Regions from separate parts of the Streptomyces sp. HSG2 genome, predicted to be linked through region 2. Evidence: riboswitches for the same ligand, from Rfam matches in the RefSeq annotation. Region 2 holds a riboswitch; the other holds the start of a gene.
What was found. A riboswitch is a leader RNA that binds a small molecule or an ion and turns the genes downstream of it on or off. The one in region 2 is predicted to bind S-adenosylmethionine.

Region 1 (8,924 bases), 1.2 Mb from region 2:
GGACCGCCCGCGCAACGCCCCGACCCGGACCGGCTTCGGCGTCGCCTGGGTCACCGCCTACATGATCATGCTGATCGGCGGCGGCAACGACCTGGTGGCCACCCACTTCGATCTGTCGATCAACGCGGTCACCTGGTTCGTCCGGATCGGGTTCTTCGCCGGGCCGGTCATCGCCTTCGTGGTCACCAAGCGGATCTGCCTCGGCCTCCAGCGCCGGGACCGGGACAAGGTGCTGCACGGTCGCGAGACGGGCATCATCAAGCGTCTGCCGCACGGCGAGTTCATCGAGGTCCACGAACCGCTCAGCCAGGAGGCCCTGCACAACCTCACGGCCCACGAGCAGTACCCGCCCGCGCGGATCGAGCCCGAGGTCGACGAGAACGGCGTCCGCCGCAAGGTCAAGAGCTCCGAGAAGCTCCGGGCCAAGCTCAGCAACGCCTATTACGGCAAGGGCAACCAGATCCCCAAGCCCACCGTCGAGGAGTACGAGGAGATCACCAGCGGTCACGGCCACCACTGATTCCCCGCGTCGCCACAGAAGCCGAGGGCCCCGTCCGGTCACAGGACGGGGCCCTCGGCCCTTCGCGGAGTGGATAGGGTGGACCCCGTACGGCGGAACCGGTCACCCCGGCGCCCCCGGCCCCGTCCCACCCCCCGAACCCATCCAGGAGCGGCCCGATGAGCGCTGTGACCCCCGCCGGAGGCGACACCGCGGCGGGCCGTTCCTGGCCCGTCCTGCTCGACGGCCTGCTCGCCGGCAGGGACCTCACGGCGGAGGACACCGCTTGGGCGATGGATCTGATCATGCGCGGTGAGGCCACCGACGCGCAGATCGCCGGGTTCGCCGTGGCGCTGCGGGCCAAGGGCGAGACCGTCGGGGAGATCACCGGACTGGTCCGGGCCATGTACCGGCACGCCCATGTGATCGAGGTCCCGGGGGAGACGGTCGACATCGTCGGCACGGGAGGCGACGGCGCGCGCACCGTCAACATCTCCACCATGGCGGCGATCGTCGTCGCCGGCACCGGGGCGCGGGTCGTCAAGCACGGCAACCGCGCCGCGTCGTCGGCGTCGGGCGCCTCCGACGTCCTGGAGAAGCTCGGTGTCGATCTGGACCTGACGCCGGCCCGCGTCGCGGAGGTCGCCCGGGAGATCGGGATCACCTTCTGTTTCGCGGTGAGGTTCCATCCCGCGCTGCGGCACGTGGCGGCGGCACGGAGCCAGCTCGGCGTCCGCACCGTGTTCAACTTCCTCGGCCCGCTGACCAATCCGGCCCGGGTGCGGGCGCAGGCCGTCGGCGTCGCCGACCCGCGGATGGCCCCGATCATCGCGGGGGTCCTCGCCGAACGCGGCAGCTCCGCCTTGGTCTTCCGGGGCGACGACGGCCTCGACGAGCTGACCACCACGGCCACCTCCCGGATCTGGGAGGTCCGCGACGGCCGGGTGGTCGAGCGGGCCTTCGATCCGCGGTCGGTCGGGCTCGACCTGGTGCCGGTCGACGCCCTGCGCGGCGCCGACGCCTCCTACAACGCGGACGTGGCCCGCCGACTGCTGAACGGCGAACGGGGTCCGGTACGCGACGCGGTCCTGCTGAACTCGGCCGCGGCGCTGGTGGCGTTGGAGAGGGCCGAGGGACCTCTGACAGATCGGCTGCGGGCCGGGATGGCCCGGGCGGCCGAGGCGGTCGACTCGGGGGCGGCCCGACGCGTCCTGGAGCGCTGGGTGGCGTCCGGCGGCGCCTGACCGACCCGCCGCGGGCCGAGCCGCCCTCCCGGTGACCGGATCCGTTCCGCCATCCGGACCCGGGTTGCGACACATCGCCCGTTCGCGTAATTTCCCCTCCAGGTCAAGAGCGACAGTCGAAAGGCCCCGGCCGGCTGTCCGGCAACCCTCCGTCCGTGGCGGGGTGCCCCGGGTGAAGACCGGGTCGCGGGCAGCGAGGTCCGCGACAAGCGCGGACCCCTCGCACGCCGGTGACGGCGTGGGGCCAGGGGTCCTGGTCGTTCGAGGGAGTTCTCATGAGCCGGCGAATGCGCTAGGGCGTGCCGCGGACGTGGCGTCCGCACCGCCCGCGTGGGTCGTGGTGTCCGCCCGCCCGCCCGTGCCGTCCCGTCGCCACGTCACCCCACCGCCGGGCGACGCCCGACGGGCGGGACGCCCGCACCACGCCCGGGGCCGTGACGCTCCGCCATCAGTCTCCCCTCCCGCCACCGTGCTCGACCAGACGTCGTTCGCGCGGGGGCTCGTGCCGCACAGGAGTACCCCCATGCCCGCCACCGCCACTGCCACCGCCGTCGCCCCCGTCTCGACCACCGCCGACCGAGAGCTGTCCTCCCCCCTGCCCGTTCTCGGTCTCGACGTGAGCGTGCCGCTCGTCACCGGCGGGGAAGTCGCCTACGCCGCACTCGACTACGCCGCGAGCGCCCCCGTGCTGCGACGGGTGTGGGACGACGTCGCCGCCTACGCCCCCTACTACGGCAGTGTGCACCGAGGTGCCGGGTACCTGTCCCGGCTGTCCACCGACCTCTTCGAGGAGTCCCGCCGGACCGTCGGGGCCTTCCTCGACTGTCGCGACGACGACCAGGTGGTCTTCACCCGATCCACCACCGACAGCCTCAACCTGCTCGCCGCCGCGCTCCCGGCGGGGTGCCGAGTCTACGTCTTCGAGACCGAGCACCACGCCTCCCTCTTGGCGTGGCGGGGCGCCGACGTCACCTACCTCGACGCCCCCCGCGGCCCTCGGGAGGCCGTCGAGACCCTGAGCGAGGCGCTCGCCCACCGGAACCGCGACCGTCCGGCGCTGGTCTGCGTCACCGGGGCCTCGAACGTGACGGGAGAGTTGTGGCCGGTACGCGAACTCGCCGCCGCGGCACGGGAGCACGGCGCCCGCACCGTGCTCGACGCGGCGCAGCTCGCCCCGCACCACCCGGTCTCACTGCGGGAACTCGACGTGGACTGGGTGGCCCTGTCGGGCCACAAGCTCCACGCTCCGTTCGGGTCCGGTGTCCTGGCGGGCCGAGCCGACTGGCTGCGCGCGGCCGAACCCCACCTCGCCGGCGGCGGCGCCAGCCGGAGCGTCGTGCGGCGACCCGACGGCGCGGTGGACGTCACCTGGCACGACGACGCCGCCCGGCACGAGGCCGGCTCGCCCAACGTCATCGGGGCCTACGCCCTCGCCTCGGCCTGCCGCGCGCTCGGGGAGGCCGGGCTCGAGACGCTGGCCGCTCGCGAGCGAGGCCTGATCGACATCGTGCGGGAGGGCCTGGCCGACGTCCCCGAGGTGCGGTTCCTGTCGCTCTTCGGGGACGACGCTCCGCGCGTCGGGGTGCTGTCCTTCGTCGTCGACGGCTGGGACGGCTCCCACTTCGCAGCCGCCCTCTCCGCCGAGCACGGGATCGGGGTACGGGACGGTCTCTTCTGCGCACACCCGCTGGTGCGGGTCCTGCTCGGCGGTGGCTCCGGCACGCCCGGGGGCTGCGGGAGCGAGGTCGCGCCGGGCGAGGAGCGCCTCGGGGCCGTCCGCGTCAGCTTCGGCGCGGGCACGCCCGTGGAGCACGTGGAACGGTTCGTGACCGCCACGCGCGAATTGGTGCGGAACGGCGCGCGGTGGACCTACCGGAACGAGGGGGGACGCCCCGTGCCGGGACCCGCCGCGCGCCGAGCGGCCCCGGCCGGGGCCCGGGCGCCGCGACAGCCGATCTCGTGACCCAGATCTCCGGCTCAAGCCCCGCCGACGACCCCGGTCCGCCCGGTGCGCGGACTCCGCCCGCGCGCCCGCGGGTGCCGGGACCCGGCGAGGTCAGCCGTCCAGACCGATCGAGAACGCCGCCTCCAGATCGTGCTGGGAGTACGTCCGGAACGCCACGTGGGTGTCCGTGCCCAGGACACCGGGGATCTTGCTGATCCGCCCGGGGATGACGTCGGCCAACTCCTCGTGTTCCCCGACCCGGACCATGGCGATCAGGTCGTGGCCGCCTGTCACGGAGAAGACCTCGCTGACGCTCTCCAGCGAGGCGATCTCCTCCGCGATCTCGGGGATCCGGTCCACGGTTGTCTTGATGAGGACGATCGCGGTGATCACGGTGGGTGCTCCTCGGGTTCGGCGCTCGGGTGCTGTTCACTCTAGACCCGGGTCGGTCCTCTGCTCGCCCCTCGGGGTGCCGGGCCGGGCCTCCGGCGCCTCTCCCGGTCCCGGGTGGGTTCCGGTGCGTCGGCCCCGACCGCCCGCCGCACCCCCGCTCGCCCCCGCGTCGACCGTCGGCGCGGGGGTCGATCGTCCGAAGCGGGCCCAGGCGTAGAGGAATCCCAGGGTGAAGCCCACCACGTGGGCGAGGTAGGCCACTCCCGGCCCCTCGCCCGTGCGTCCGAGCGCCAGCCACTGCAGCGCCGCCCAGAAGGGCAGGACCACCCACGCGGGGAAGCGCAGGGGCAGGAAGAACAGGAACGGCAGGAGACTGGTCACCCGGGCTCTCGGGAAGAGGTACAGGAAGGCGCCGAGGACGGCGGAGATCGCCCCGGACGCCCCGACCAGAGCCTGTCGTGAGTCGTGGTGGGCCACCGCGTAGCCGACCAGCGCGAGGTAGCCGCAGCCGGCGGCGAAGAGCAGGAACTGCCCGCGACCCATCCGCTCCTCGGTCATCGTCCCGAAGACGCGCAGGAACAGCATGTTTCCGAGCAGGTGAACCCAGCTCGCGTGCGCGAAGAGCGCGGTGACCGGCGTGAGCAGCGCACGCGGCGCGTGCGAGAAGAGATCGGCGGGGACCACGCCCCACCGGCGGAACCAGGCGTTCCGGGCGGCCTCCAGTTCGTCCCCCGTCCCCCACAGAGGGTTGAGTCCGGCCGCCGGGCCGACCAGGAAGACCAGGCAGCACGCGGCGATCAGTCCGTACGTCACCACGGCCGCGGCCGGTTCGTCGGAAGGGCGCGGCGAGGCCGCCCCGGCCCGTCGGACCCGGGACGAGCGCCATTCACGGATCATGGGTACAGATCATGACCGACCCCCGTGCCCGGGATCGGGTGCCTCGCCGCCGGACCGGAGGGCGTCGACCGTCCGACAGGGCCTAGGGTGGCGAGCCACGCGCGCCGGGACGTCCGGGGCGTCGCCGACCCGGGAAGAAGGCGGAAAGCCACGATGACAGTTCCCCTGCCGACCGCCACGACGCGCTGGCGCTGCACGTTGTGCGGCAACCTCACGCGGTTCGACGTCACCCGGTCCTCACGGGTCGTGGAGTACGTCCATCTGGACCTCGCCGGCGAGCCGAAGGTCGAGGAGCGCCGGGTGGTGAGTGAGACCATCGAGTCCGTGCGGTGCCGTTGGTGCGACGCCGCGGACCGGGTGGAACTGGTGGACAGGCCGGGTCCCGCGTCCTGAGGGCGCGGAACCCGGAGGTCGACCGGCGTACCGTACCGGGACGGCCGGTGGACGTGACGTGGGTTGGGGTGACGGATGGTGGAGACAGAGGGCGGGGGGCCGGAGGGCGGCGCCGCCGAGGTGCTCGACCGTCCCTTGCCCGACGGCGTGCGGCGTCGCGTCGTCGGGATCGTCGCCGACGGCTTCGGTGGACTGAGCCCTGCCGAACTGCCCACGCAGCTACGCCAGTACGCTCGTTTCACGCCGAATCGTCGGGTCAAGTTCGCGGGCAACGCCATGGCCGCCGCCGTGGAGACCGACCCCGCCTTCCGGCAGCGCATCGCCGACCGGCTCCGGCAGACCCAGGCGGAGCTGTCCGGCGCGCTCGACTCGGGCACCCCTCTCCCGGCGGCCGACCCCCTGGACGTGGCCGCGGCGGCCTACGTGTTGCGGCCTCCCGGCTGGGTGAAGCTGGTGGCCGCGGCCGGCGAGGAGGTACTCCGGGCGGATGCCGAACGGGTCGAGGAGGAGGGTCGGGCCGAGCTGGAGCGGCTCCGCGAGGAACTGACGCGTGCGCGGGAACAGGCCAGGGGCGAGGCGGAGCGGCTGCGTGGGGAGCTGGAGGCGGCGCGGAGGGAGACCGACTCCCTGCACCGCCGCTTGCGCTCCGCGCTCAGCGACGTCAAGCGCGGTGAGGCGGCCTTGCGCAAGGCACGGGCAGAGGCGCAGGCCGTGCGGGACGAGGGGCAGGTACGGGCGTCGGCCGCCGAGAGCGAGGCCCGTCGTCTGAAGACGAGACTCGGTGAGGCGGAGGCCGCGTTGGAGGCCGCGCGCCGGGCCTCCCGCGAGGGACGGAGCGTGGAGGACATGCGGGTCCGGCTGCTGCTCGACACCTTGATGGACGCCAGTCAGGGCCTTCGCCGGGAGTTGGCACTCCCGCCGGTCTCGATGAGACCCGCGGAGACCGTGGACGCGGTCGAGCCGGGCCGGATGACCCCGAAGGACATCGCGGCGCGCGCCCTGTCCGAGGGGGATCCGGCGGTTCTCGACCAACTCCTCGCGCTGCCGCAGGCCCACTTGGTGGTGGACGGCTACAACGTGACCAAGACCGGGTATCCGCAGATGCCGCTCGACAAGCAGCGACTTCGGCTGCTCGGTCAGCTCTCCCAGCTCGCGGCGCAGACCGGGGCCGAGATCACCTGCGTCTTCGACGGGGCCGAACTCCTCGCCCCCGTCCTGCTGGCACCGCCGCGCGGGGTGAGGGTGCTCTTCTCCAAACCCGGCGTCACCGCGGACGAGTTGATCCGCCGGCTGGTCCGGGCCGAGCCGCCGGGACGCCCTGTGGTGGTCGCTTCCACGGATCGGGAGGTGGCCGACGGGGTGGCCCGCGCCGGAGCCAGACCGGTGGCCTCGGCGGTGCTTCTGAGGCGTCTTTCCTGACTGTCGGCGGAGCTGCCGGGCGAGGACGCGGCGTACGCCATCTGTCCCCGATGACGGATCGGCGCGACGACCTTCGGTCAGGGTCCGGACACGGCAGGTGAGTTCAAGGTAAAGAATGGCGTGGGCGGCCGGGTTTTCCGGCGGAAGATTTGAACTCACCGCGAGTGGGTCATTAGGGTCGTTGCTCGAACCCGCGAACGGGTGATCACTCACACGAAGGAGTTCGCCTCCGTGGCGTCCCACCGTCGACCCAAGCAGCCCAGCCGCACACGCGTCACCGTGCTCACCACCGCTGCCGCCGCCGCGGTCGCCCTCGGTTCGGGGTCCGCCAACGCCGCGCCCGCCGAGAAGCCGAACAAGGACGAGGTCAAGGCAGAGGTCGACAAGCTGTACCAGGAGGCCGAGCAGGCCACCGAGAAGTACAACGGCGCCAAGGAGAGGCAGGAGAGGCTCCAGGAGGAGATCTCCACCATCCAGGACAATGTCGCTCGCGGCCAGGAAGAGCTCAACGAACTCCGCGACGGGCTCGGGTCGATGGCCAGCGCGCAGTACCGGTCGGGCGGAATCGACCCGTCGGTCCAGCTCTTCCTCTCCGCGGACCCGGACGAGTACCTCGACCGGGCCTCCGCGCTGGACCAGTTGAGCAGTCGACAGGTCGATGCGCTGAAGCGGATCCAGGAAAAGCAGCGGGACCTCGCCCAGCAGCGCTCGGAGGCCGCGGAGAAGCTGGAGGACCTCTCGGCCACCCGCACCGAGCTGGGCGACAAGAAGCAGGAGGTCCAGGGCAAGCTGTCCGCGGCCCAGGAACTGCTCAACACCCTGACCGCCGAGGAGCAGGCGGCGCTCGCCGCCGAGGAGGCACGGGCCTCCCGCACCAGCGAGCGCGAGGCACTGTCCGCCGCCTCCGAGTCCTCCTCCTCCGCCTCCGGCGGAGCCTCGGCCTCCGCTCCCGCGTCCTCCTCGGCCTCCCCCTCGGCGTCCGGCTCGGGACGGGCCGGCGCGGCCTTCGCCGCCGCCCAGGGCAAGGTCGGCACCCCGTACGTCTACGGCGCCACCGGCCCTTCCTCCTTCGACTGCTCCGGCCTGACGTCCTGGGCCTACGGACAGGCGGGGGTGGGCATACCCCGCACCTCCGAGTCCCAGTCCTCCTACGGGACGCGTGTCTCCTCCGTCGGCGACCTCCAGATCGGCGACCTGGTCTTCTTCTTCAACGACCTGCACCACGTCGGGCTCTACGCCGGGAACGGGCAGGTGCTCCACGCTCCCCGGCCCGGCACATCCGTGCGCTACGAGTCGATGGACACCATCGGCGGCCCCTTCATGTGGGGCGTCCGGGTCTGACCGACCCCGGCCGCACCGACCGGGGCGCGTGAGAGTGGTACGCGCCCCGTCCGCCGACCGCCACGATCAACTCCGCGCGCCGCCCGAACGGGCGAATCACGGGGCGGTGTGTCGACCCGTCGCCCGCCGCTGACCTGCGTCGGCGCCGCGAGGCCGGTACGCGGGGCGATCCGAGGTCGTTGGAGGGCATGCCGCCCCGGGCTACTCTCTGCCGCGTTTCCCCGTCCGTCAGCGGAAGGAGCACGGCCACCCGTGGGGTCACATCGTCGACAAGCAGCGTCCTGGTCCGGCCGGCGTGCCCGGGTGGCAGTCGGGTGCCTCTCCGCGGTCGCGGCGCTCGGCACACTCCCGCCCGCCCTGGCCTCGCCCCGGGACGACGCCCGAGCCGAGGTGGACCGACTCCACGCCGAGGCCGAACGGGCCACCGAGGCCCACAACGCGGCCCAGGAGCGCGCCGACGCGGCGCGCGCGCGGGTCGACACGGCGCAGGACACCATCGCCCGGCAGCAGTCACGCGTCAACGCGATGCGTGACACCCTCGGCGCCCTGGCCGGTGCCGAGTACCGCGCCGGAGGCGTCGATCCCGCCCTGGCGCTGCTGTTCGCCTCCGACCCCGACGACTACCTGGCCAAGGCGACCGTCCTCGACCGGGTCGGCAGGCATCAGGCCGGCGAACTGGGACGACTCCACCGGGCGCTGCGGGGACTGACGCAGACGCGCGCCGAGGCACGGGCGACGCTGGCCGAGTTGGAACGGGCCCGCGAAGAGGTCGCCGGACACCGGAAGCGGGTGG
Region 2 (8,924 bases):
GCGCCGATCGTCGCCGACCCCGAGCGGGCCCGTGCCCACCCGGGCGCCGTCGCCGCGCTGGTCGCGCTCGCCTCACGGGTGGCGTCCGTCGCGGTGATCACCGGCCGTCCGGCGGTCGTGGCGGTGCGCCGCGGTGGCCTGGCCGGGGTGCCCGGGCTGGAGCGGTTGGTCGTCCTGGGCCACTACGGCGCCGAGCGCTGGGACGCCGCCACCGGCGCGGTCACCGCGCCGGCCCCGCATCCCGGGGTCGACGCCGCCCGAGCCGAGATCCACGGGTTGGTGGGGAGTGCCGAGGCGGCGCGGGGCACCTGGATCGAGGACAAGGGCTTCGCGGTGGCGGCCCACACGCGGCGCGCGCGCGACCCGCAGGCCGCCCTCGACGTCCTGCGCGCCCCGCTGGAGCGGCTCGCCGACCGCAACGGTCTGGTCGTCGAGCCGGGCCGGATGGTCCTGGAGCTGCGCCCGCCCGGCACGGACAAGGGCGTCGCGCTGCGGGATCACGCCCGGGCGGTCGGCGCGGCGGCCGTGCTCTACGCGGGAGACGACCTCGGCGACCTGCCGGCCTTCGCCGCCGTGGAGACCCTGCGCGCGGAGGGCACCCCCGGCCTGTTGGTGTGCGGCGGGAGCGACGAGGTGCCCGAGGTCGCCCGACGGGCCGACATCGTGGTGGCGGGCCCCGGGGGTGTGGTGGCGCTGCTGCGCGACTTGGCCGCGCGGTTCGCCTGAGCCGCTCGGACGGGGCGGGGCGCCGCCGGCGCCGCGCCGTCCGCCGCGGGGAAGGGGTCCGCTTCCGGGGGGAGGTCAGCCCCGCAGCGCCCGGAGTTGCTCCAGGAACCACCGGTCGGGGGGCAGCGCGGTGGCCGCCGCGGCCAGCCGCCCGGTCCGCTCCGCCCGCTCGGCCGCGGGCATGCCCAGCGCCTCGTGCAGCGCCCGCGCGGTGTCCACCACGTCGTAGGGGTTGACGGCGAGCGCGTCCCGGCCCAGCTCCTCGTACGCGCCGGCCTCGCGGGACAGCACCAGCGCGCACCCGTCGTCGGAGACCACGGGCACCTCCTTGGCGACCAGGTTCATGCCGTCGCGGACCGGGTTCACCAGGGCCACGTCGGCGAGGCGGTAGGCGGCCAGGGACCGCGCGAAGTCGTCCTCGACGTGGAGCACGACCGGCGTCCACCCCGCCGTCCCGTACTCGGCGTTGATCTCCTCGGCGACCCGCCGCACCTCGGCGGTGTAGTCCCGGTAGACGGCGAGGTCCTGGCGGGAGGGGTAGGCGAAGGCGAGGTGCACCACGCGGTCCCGCCACTCCGGCCGGTCGGCCAGAAGGCGGCGGTAGGCGAGGAGGCCGCGCACGATGTTCTTGGACAGCTCGGCGCGGTCGACCCGGACGACGGTCCTGCGACTCCGGCCCTCCGGGTCCTCGCCGATCTCGGCCCGCAGCGCCGCCATCCGCTCGGTCACGTCCGGCTCGTGGGAGCGGGCCCGCAGGAAGTCCGCGTCGGCGCCCAGCCCGTGCACCCCGATCCCGGTGTCCCCGAGTCCGCCGAGGAGGGTGTCGCAGCATCGGGTGAACGCCTCGGCCCAGCGGTGGGTGAGGAAGCCGAGCCGGTCGGCGCCGAGCATGCCGCGCAGCAACCGTTCGGCGACGTCGTCGGGCAGGATCCGGAAGTACTCCACCGGGGCCCACGGGGTGTGCGAGAAGTGCCCGATGCGCAGGTCGGGCCGCAGCTCCCGCAGCATCCCCGGGACCAGCGCCAGGTGGTAGTCCTGGACGACGACCGCGGCGCCCTCGGCGGCCTCCTCGGCCAGCGCCTCGGCGAAGGCCCGGTTGTACGCCTCGTACGACGCCCACCGCCCGCGGAAGTCCACGTCGAAGACGGGCTCCAGCGGCGTCCGGTAGAGCATGTGGTGGACGAACCAGAGCACCGAGTTGGCGACGCCGTTGTAGGCGTCGGCGTGCACGTCCGGCGGGATGTCCAGCATCCGCACGCCGTCCTCGGTCACACCGCGCCGCACCGCCTCCCGGTCGCCCTCGCCGAGGGTCGAGCAGACCCACAGGGCGCCCGCGTCCGGACCGATCGCGGACAGCCCGGACACCAGCCCCCCGCCGCCCCGGCGCGCCCGCAGCGAGCCGTCCTCCCGGACCTCGTAGGAGACCGGCCCGCGGTTGGAGGCCACCAGCACGTGGGCGGCACCGAACGTCGAAGCGATAGCCATAGCACCTCCCCTAGCCCGACCCGGGAGGGCTCAAACCCGTGTGGGGGCGGGTGGGACGCCGGTCTCAGGCCACTTGGCGGGCGGCGTACTCGGGGATCTGCGCCATCGGCGGGCGCTCCTCGGTGTCGACCGGGTGGGTGCGTGGCTCGAACCCGTCCTCGCCCCGCTCGAACTGGGTGAGGGAGGGCCGCACCAGGTGCCCTCGGGCCAGCCGGAGCTGGGCGGTCCGGTAGATGGCCGCGGCCATCCGGCCCAGGGCCTGACCGTCCTGGTGGCGATGTTTGCGGACCCCGACGTCCACCTGCGCCAGGGCGTCCAGGCCCACCAGGTGGAGGGCGTCGACCAGCATGCCGAGTTCGACGCCGTATCCGACGGGGAACGGCAGCCGCTCCAGCAGGGAGCGGCGGGCCGCGTACTCGCCGCCGAGCGGCTGGACGAAGCCGGCCAGCCGCGGCCAGTGCATGTTCAGCAGGGGCCGTGCCATGAGTTCCGTCACGCGTCCGCCCTGACCCGGCGTGGAGCCAAGGGGCCGGTCGTACATGGCCTTCACCAGGGCCACGCCCGGGTCGGTGAGGAGCGGGCCGATGGTCCCGGTGACGAAGTCGGGCGAGAAGTCGCGCAGGTCGGCGTCGACGAAGCAGACGATGTCACCGTCGGTGACGTGCAGTGACCGCCAGAGCACCTCGCCCTTGCCGGGCGCGGTGGGGATGTGGGGCAGGATGGCGTCCCGGTGCGCCACCCGGGCGCCCGCCGCCTCGGCCACGCGCGCGGTGCCGTCGGTGGAACCGGAGTCGACGACCACGATCTCGTCGATCAGCGGGAACCGGCGCACCAGCTCCTCGCGGATGATCGTCACGATGTCGCCGACGGTCTCCTCCTCGTTCAGCGCGGGCAGTACGACGCTGACGGTCTGGCCCGTCGCGGACTTGGCGGCCATGAGATGGCGCGGGGGGCGGTCGGCCGCGGACCAGGAGCGATCGACCAACCAGCGCTCGACTTCCTCCAGCACGATCAGCGGCTCCTTCCTGTCGGGCCCGTGGGCGCGGCCACGGCCCGTCTCGCGGTTCGGACGGCACTCTCCACGGTTCCGGCCTTCCGTTACAGTCTTGAACAACGCGGATGACCGTCGCATGTCGGGTTCCCCGTTGTCACAACCGCATACAGCTCATCCAGAGGGGCAGAGGGAAACGGCCCGTTGAAGCCCCGGCAACCCTCCAGCCGGTACTCGTACCCCACCGTCGCCGTCGGCGCGGTCGGTTCGCGCGAGGCTCCCGGCTAGGGAAGGTGCCAAGTCCGTCTCACGGCGAGATGCGTCGTGGGAAAGATGAGGAGAAAGGGCCTCGCCTGCCATGGCTTCCAAGACTCTCGCCCCCGCGTCACCCTCGGCCGCCCCGTCGGACGGCGCCCGCGGCCCGGTGGACCTCGGTCCCGCCGCCGCGCTCGCCTGTCGCGAGTGCGGTCACCGTGTCCCTCTCGGTCCGGTCTTCGCCTGCGCGGAGTGTTTCGGCCCGCTGGAGGTCGCCTACGACTTCGACGACCTGGACGCCGAGGAGCTGCGTCGGCGGATCGAGGCGGGCCCCGCGAGCGTCTGGCGCTACGCGCCGCTGTTGCCGGTCCCGGCGGACGTCGCCTCCCGACCCAACCTGAATCCGGGCTGGACCAGGCTGGTGCGGGCCGACAACCTCGCCCGCGAGCTGGGGGTGACCGGTGGGCTCCACGTCAAGGACGACTCCGGCAATCCGACGCACTCCTTCAAGGACCGGGTCGTGGCCCAGGCCCTGGAGGCGGCCCGCGCCTTCGGTTTCACCACGCTGTCCTGCTCCTCCACCGGCAACCTGGCCGGCGCGGTCGGGGCCGCCGCCGCCCGGGCGGGGCTTCGGAGCTGCGTGTTCATCCCGCACGACCTGGAGCGGGGCAAGGTGGTCATGGCCGCCGTCTACGGCGGCGACCTCGTCGGCATCGAGGGCACCTACGACGACGTCAACCGCTTCTGCTCCGAGTTGATCGGGGATCCGGCAGGCGAGGGCTGGGGATTCGTCAACGTCAATCTGCGGCCGTACTACGCGGAGGGCTCGAAGACCCTGGCGTACGAGATCTGCGAGCAACTGGGCTGGCGGCTGCCCGAGCAGATCGTGGTGCCGGTCGCCTCCGGTTCGCAGCTCACGAAGATCGACAAGGGGTTCCGGGAGCTGGTCCGGCTGGGGCTGGTCGAGGACCGTCCCTACCGGATCTTCGGCGCGCAGGCCGCCGGCTGCTCGCCGGTGTCGGCGGCCTTCAAGGCCGGGCAGGACGTCGTCCGCCCGCAGAAGCCGGACACCATCGCCAAGTCGCTGGCCATCGGCAACCCGGCCGACGGGCCGTACGTGCTGGACATCGCCCGACGGACCGGGGGCGCGGTGGAGGACGTGACGGACGCGGAGGTCGTGGACGCGATCCGGCTGCTGGCGCGGACCGAGGGTATCTTCGCGGAGACCGCGGGCGGGGTGACGGTGGGCGTCACCCGCAAGCTCGTGGAGTCCGGTGTACTCGACCCGGGGAAGACCACCGTCGTCCTCAACACGGGCGACGGACTCAAGACGCTGGACGCCGTGGAGGGGGCGGGGCTCTCGGCGACGATCCGCCCGAGCCTGGCGTCCTTCCGGGAGGCCGGTCTCGGCTGACCGCCGCGGTCCCGCTTCGCCCCGGAGATCGTCCGCGCGCCGACGCGGGACCGCAGCCCGTCCGCGTGCCGCCGGGGCCGGTCGCGCGTGGGACGGTACCGATCGACCATGGCCGGCCCCCGCCTCGAACGGGGCGTCGACGACCGGAGGTCCTCATGAGTGTCACCGTCCGCATCCCCACCATCCTGCGCGCCTACACCGGCGGCCGGGCCGAGGTGACCGCCGAGGGCGCCACTCTCGGTCAGGTCATCGAGGACCTGGAGCGCCGGCACACCGGCATCGCCGCCCGGGTCCTGGACGACCAGGGTCGGTTGCGGCGCTTCGTCAACGTCTACGTCGACGACGACGACGTCCGGTTCGAGAGCGGGCTGGAGACCGCGACCCCCGATGGGGCGGGCGTGTCCATCATCCCGGCGGTCGCGGGCGGCTGACCGGGCGTCGACCCGGCCCGCGGCGACGTGGAGTGGCCCCGGGGACCGCTTCCGCGAGAGATGCGGAGGCGGCGATTCCGCGGGATTGAACGCGGTACAGTTGGGGAACGCGCCCTCGTTCGTGAAGTCGGGGGCCTTCGAATTCTGCCGTGCTCCCGTCGATATGCAGCCAAACTGCGGGCGGCCTTCGCGGCTTTCGCTCCTTTTGTCCGGCCCGGATTGCCCGGTAATCGTACTGATTGTCGTGAGGTTGTGGGTCGGCCGCGTCCTGAATTCTCGTCCGATTGACCTGTTGCCGACGGCAGTCGGACAGATACATTCGGCCGCGGTCGACGCGTTCCGGCGCACGTCCCCGTCCGTTGGGGGGCGAGGTCTGACCCGGATCCGCGAAGTGCGGATCCGCGCAAGGGCCAGTAATAGGGGAGTTGGCATGGCTCAGGGCACCGTCAAGTGGTTCAACGCGGAGAAGGGGTACGGCTTCATCGCGGTCGACGGTGGTGCGGACGTATTCGTCCACTACAGCGCGATCCAGATGGACGGATACCGCACCCTGGAAGAGGGTCAGCGGGTGGAGTTCGAGATCTCGCAGGGCCAGAAGGGGCCGCAGGCCGACATGGTTCGCGTCACCGCCTGAAACGTGGGGTCGACCGTGACCGGTCGTCTCCGAGAGGGTCCGCACCCGCGCGGGTGCGGACCCTCAGGCGTGTCCGGGCCCGCTCGCCCCGGTCGGACGGGTCCGGCGACCGTGCGCGAAGGCGGCGAGTCGGTGGCACGGATCCCGCCGAGCCGGTGTGACGGGACGGCGGCACCCGGGCGGCCCGGACGCGCCCGGCGGGGGTGCGGGCCCGGGGTGTCGCGGGCCGACGGGCCTCGACCCGCCCGCTTCCCGACGGGTCGCTTCGTGGAAGCGCCTTGCACTCGGCCGGTGCGAGTGCTAACTATTGGCGTTAGCACTCTGAAGGTGAGAGTGACAACGAAGGACCGGGTCGGTGAGGCCCGTGAGCCGGGTGGGGCAAGGAACCACACGGTTCGCGAGCCGTCCGTCGCGGGCGCGGGCGCGGTCCGAAGGAATCACCCCCAGTCCTGGAGGGACCACTTCACATGGCCAAGATCATCGCGTTCGACGAGGAGGCGCGGCGCGGCCTCGAGCGCGGCATGAACCAGCTCGCGGACGCCGTCAAGGTGACCCTCGGCCCCAAGGGCCGCAACGTCGTCCTCGAGAAGAAGTGGGGCGCCCCCACGATCACCAACGACGGCGTCTCCATCGCCAAGGAGATCGAGCTCGAGGACCCGTACGAGAAGATCGGCGCCGAGCTGGTCAAGGAGGTCGCCAAGAAGACGGACGACGTCGCGGGCGACGGTACGACCACCGCCACCGTGCTCGCCCAGGCCCTGGTCAAGGAAGGCCTGCGCAACGTCGCCGCCGGCGCCAACCCGATGGCCCTCAAGCGCGGCATCGAGAAGGCCGTCGAGGCCGTCTCCGCCGCCCTGCTGGAGCAGGCGAAGGACGTCGAGACCAAGGAGCAGATCGCCTCCACGGCCTCCATCTCCGCCGCCGACGTCCAGATCGGCGAGCTGATCGCCGAGGCCATGGACAAGGTCGGCAAGGAAGGCGTCATCACCGTCGAGGAGTCCCAGACCTTCGGTCTGGAGCTGGAGCTCACCGAGGGTATGCGCTTCGACAAGGGCTACATCTCGGCGTACTTCGCCACCGACATGGAGCGTATGGAGGCCGTCCTCGACGACCCGTACATCCTGATCGCCAACTCCAAGATCTCCAACGTCAAGGACCTGCTCCCGCTCCTGGAGAAGGTCATGCAGTCGGGCAAGCCGCTGCTGATCATCGCCGAGGACGTCGAGGGCGAGGCCCTGTCGACCCTGGTCGTCAACAAGATCCGCGGCACCTTCAAGTCGGTCGCCGTCAAGGCCCCCGGCTTCGGCGACCGCCGCAAGGCCATGCTCGGCGACATCGCCATCCTCACGGGCGGCGAGGTCATCTCCGAGGAGGTCGGCCTCAAGCTGGAGAACGCGACCCTGGACCTCCTGGGCCGCGCCCGCAAGGTCGTCATCACCAAGGACGAGACGACCATCGTCGACGGCTCCGGCTCGACCGACCAGGTCAACGGTCGCGTCAACCAGATCCGCGCCGAGATCGAGAACAGCGACTCGGACTACGACCGCGAGAAGCTGCAGGAGCGCCTGGCGAAGCTCGCCGGCGGCGTGGCCGTCATCAAGGCCGGTGCCGCCACCGAGGTCGAGCTGAAGGAGCGCAAGCACCGCATCGAGGACGCCGTCCGCAACGCCAAGGCGGCCGTCGAGGAGGGCATCGTCGCCGGTGGTGGCGTGGCCCTGCTCCAGGCCTCCCAGGTCTTCGAGAAGCTGGAGCTCGACGGTGACGAGGCGACCGGCGCCAACGCCGTGAAGCTCGCGCTGGAGGCCCCCCTCAAGCAGATCGCCGTCAACGGTGGTCTGGAGGGCGGCGTCGTCGTGGAGAAGGTGCGCAACCTCCAGGTCGGTCACGGCCTGAACGCCGCGTCGGGCGAGTACGTCGACATGATCGCCGAAGGCATCATCGACCCCGCCAAGGTGACCCGTTCCGCGCTGCAGAACGCCGCGTCGATCGCCGCGCTGTTCCTCACCACCGAGGCCGTCATCGCCGACAAGCCCGAGAAGGCCGCTCCGGCCGGCGCCCCGGGCGGCATGCCGGGCGGTGACATGGACTTCTGATCCTCCAGAGGATCGGTACCGTCCTTTCCGTGCCGAGGGCGGCACCCCTGGACTTCACCAGGGGTGCCGCCCTCGGGCGTGTCACGGATCACTACGCCGCTCTTCCGGGGGCGGGAATGGCCTTGTACGGCAAGGGGGTTGAGGAGACAGCGGTCTGTGCGCGCGCACAGACCGGCCAGTCGTCGTCGACCCCACGAGGAGTCCCCCGTGACCGTCACCGCAGTCGGAGCCGCCGAGGCGGCCTCGCGCGTGGCGCGGATACTCGCCCGCCCCCTCGCCCTCAACGGACTCACCGTCCCCAACCGCGTCGTGATGGCGCCGATGACCCGGATGTTCTCGCCGGGCGGCGTCCCCGGCGAGGACGTCCTGTCCTACTACGCGCGCCGCGCCGCCGCGGGCGTCGGACTCATCGTCACCGAGGGGACCTACATCGGCCACGAATCGGCAGGACAGAGCGACCGGGTGCCCCGGTTCCACGGCGAGGAGCAACTCGCGGGATGGTCCAGGGTCGCCGAGGCCGTCCACGCCGCGGGCGGCACGATCATGCCGCAGTTGTGGCACATCGGCATGGTCCGCCGGCCGGGCGACCCGCCCGTCGCCGAGGCCCCCGCGATCGGCCCCTCCGGGATCGCCCTCGGAGCCGACGAACCCACCGGTCGGGCGATGACCCAGCGGGACATCGACGACGTCATCGGCGCCTACGCCGAGGCCGCCGCCGCCGCGCAGCGCGTCGGCTTCGACGGCGTGGAGATCCACGGAGCCCACGGCTACCTCGTCGACCAGTTCCTCTGGTCGGGCACCAACCGCCGCACGGACGCCTACGGCGGCGACCCGGTGGCCCGGACCCGGTTCGCCGCGGAGATCGTCACCGCGGTCCGCGAGCGCGTCTCGCCGG

Region 1: linked by a shared signal. The riboswitch ahead of JEK78_RS17645 (aminotransferase class V-fold PLP-dependent enzyme) and the one ahead of thrC (threonine synthase) in region 2 are both predicted to bind S-adenosylmethionine.

The regions. Positions count from the first base shown of each region.
Region 1 covers NZ_CP066801.1:4,080,738-4,089,661, forward strand. Annotated here, with positions in the region: gene JEK78_RS17635 (cytochrome bc complex cytochrome b subunit) at 1-520, shown strand, start outside; gene trpD (anthranilate phosphoribosyltransferase) at 679-1,743, shown strand; SAM riboswitch class IV at 1,845-1,961, shown strand; gene JEK78_RS17645 (aminotransferase class V-fold PLP-dependent enzyme) at 2,267-3,706, shown strand; gene JEK78_RS17650 (Lrp/AsnC ligand binding domain-containing protein) at 3,800-4,081, opposite strand; gene JEK78_RS17655 (rhomboid family intramembrane serine protease) at 4,118-4,978, opposite strand; gene JEK78_RS17660 (hypothetical protein) at 5,132-5,371, shown strand; gene JEK78_RS17665 (NYN domain-containing protein) at 5,447-6,790, shown strand; gene JEK78_RS17670 (NlpC/P60 family protein) at 7,022-8,131, shown strand; gene JEK78_RS17675 (C40 family peptidase) at 8,384-8,924, shown strand, end outside.
Region 2 covers NZ_CP066801.1:2,892,780-2,901,703, forward strand. Annotated here, with positions in the region: gene otsB (trehalose-phosphatase) at 1-726, shown strand, start outside; gene JEK78_RS12300 (trehalose-6-phosphate synthase) at 802-2,205, opposite strand; gene JEK78_RS12305 (glucosyl-3-phosphoglycerate synthase) at 2,276-3,220, opposite strand; SAM riboswitch class I at 3,374-3,542, shown strand; gene thrC (threonine synthase) at 3,561-4,871, shown strand; gene JEK78_RS12315 (MoaD/ThiS family protein) at 5,027-5,302, shown strand; gene JEK78_RS12320 (cold-shock protein) at 5,733-5,936, shown strand; gene groL (chaperonin GroEL) at 6,404-8,029, shown strand; gene JEK78_RS12330 (NADH:flavin oxidoreductase) at 8,237-8,924, shown strand, end outside.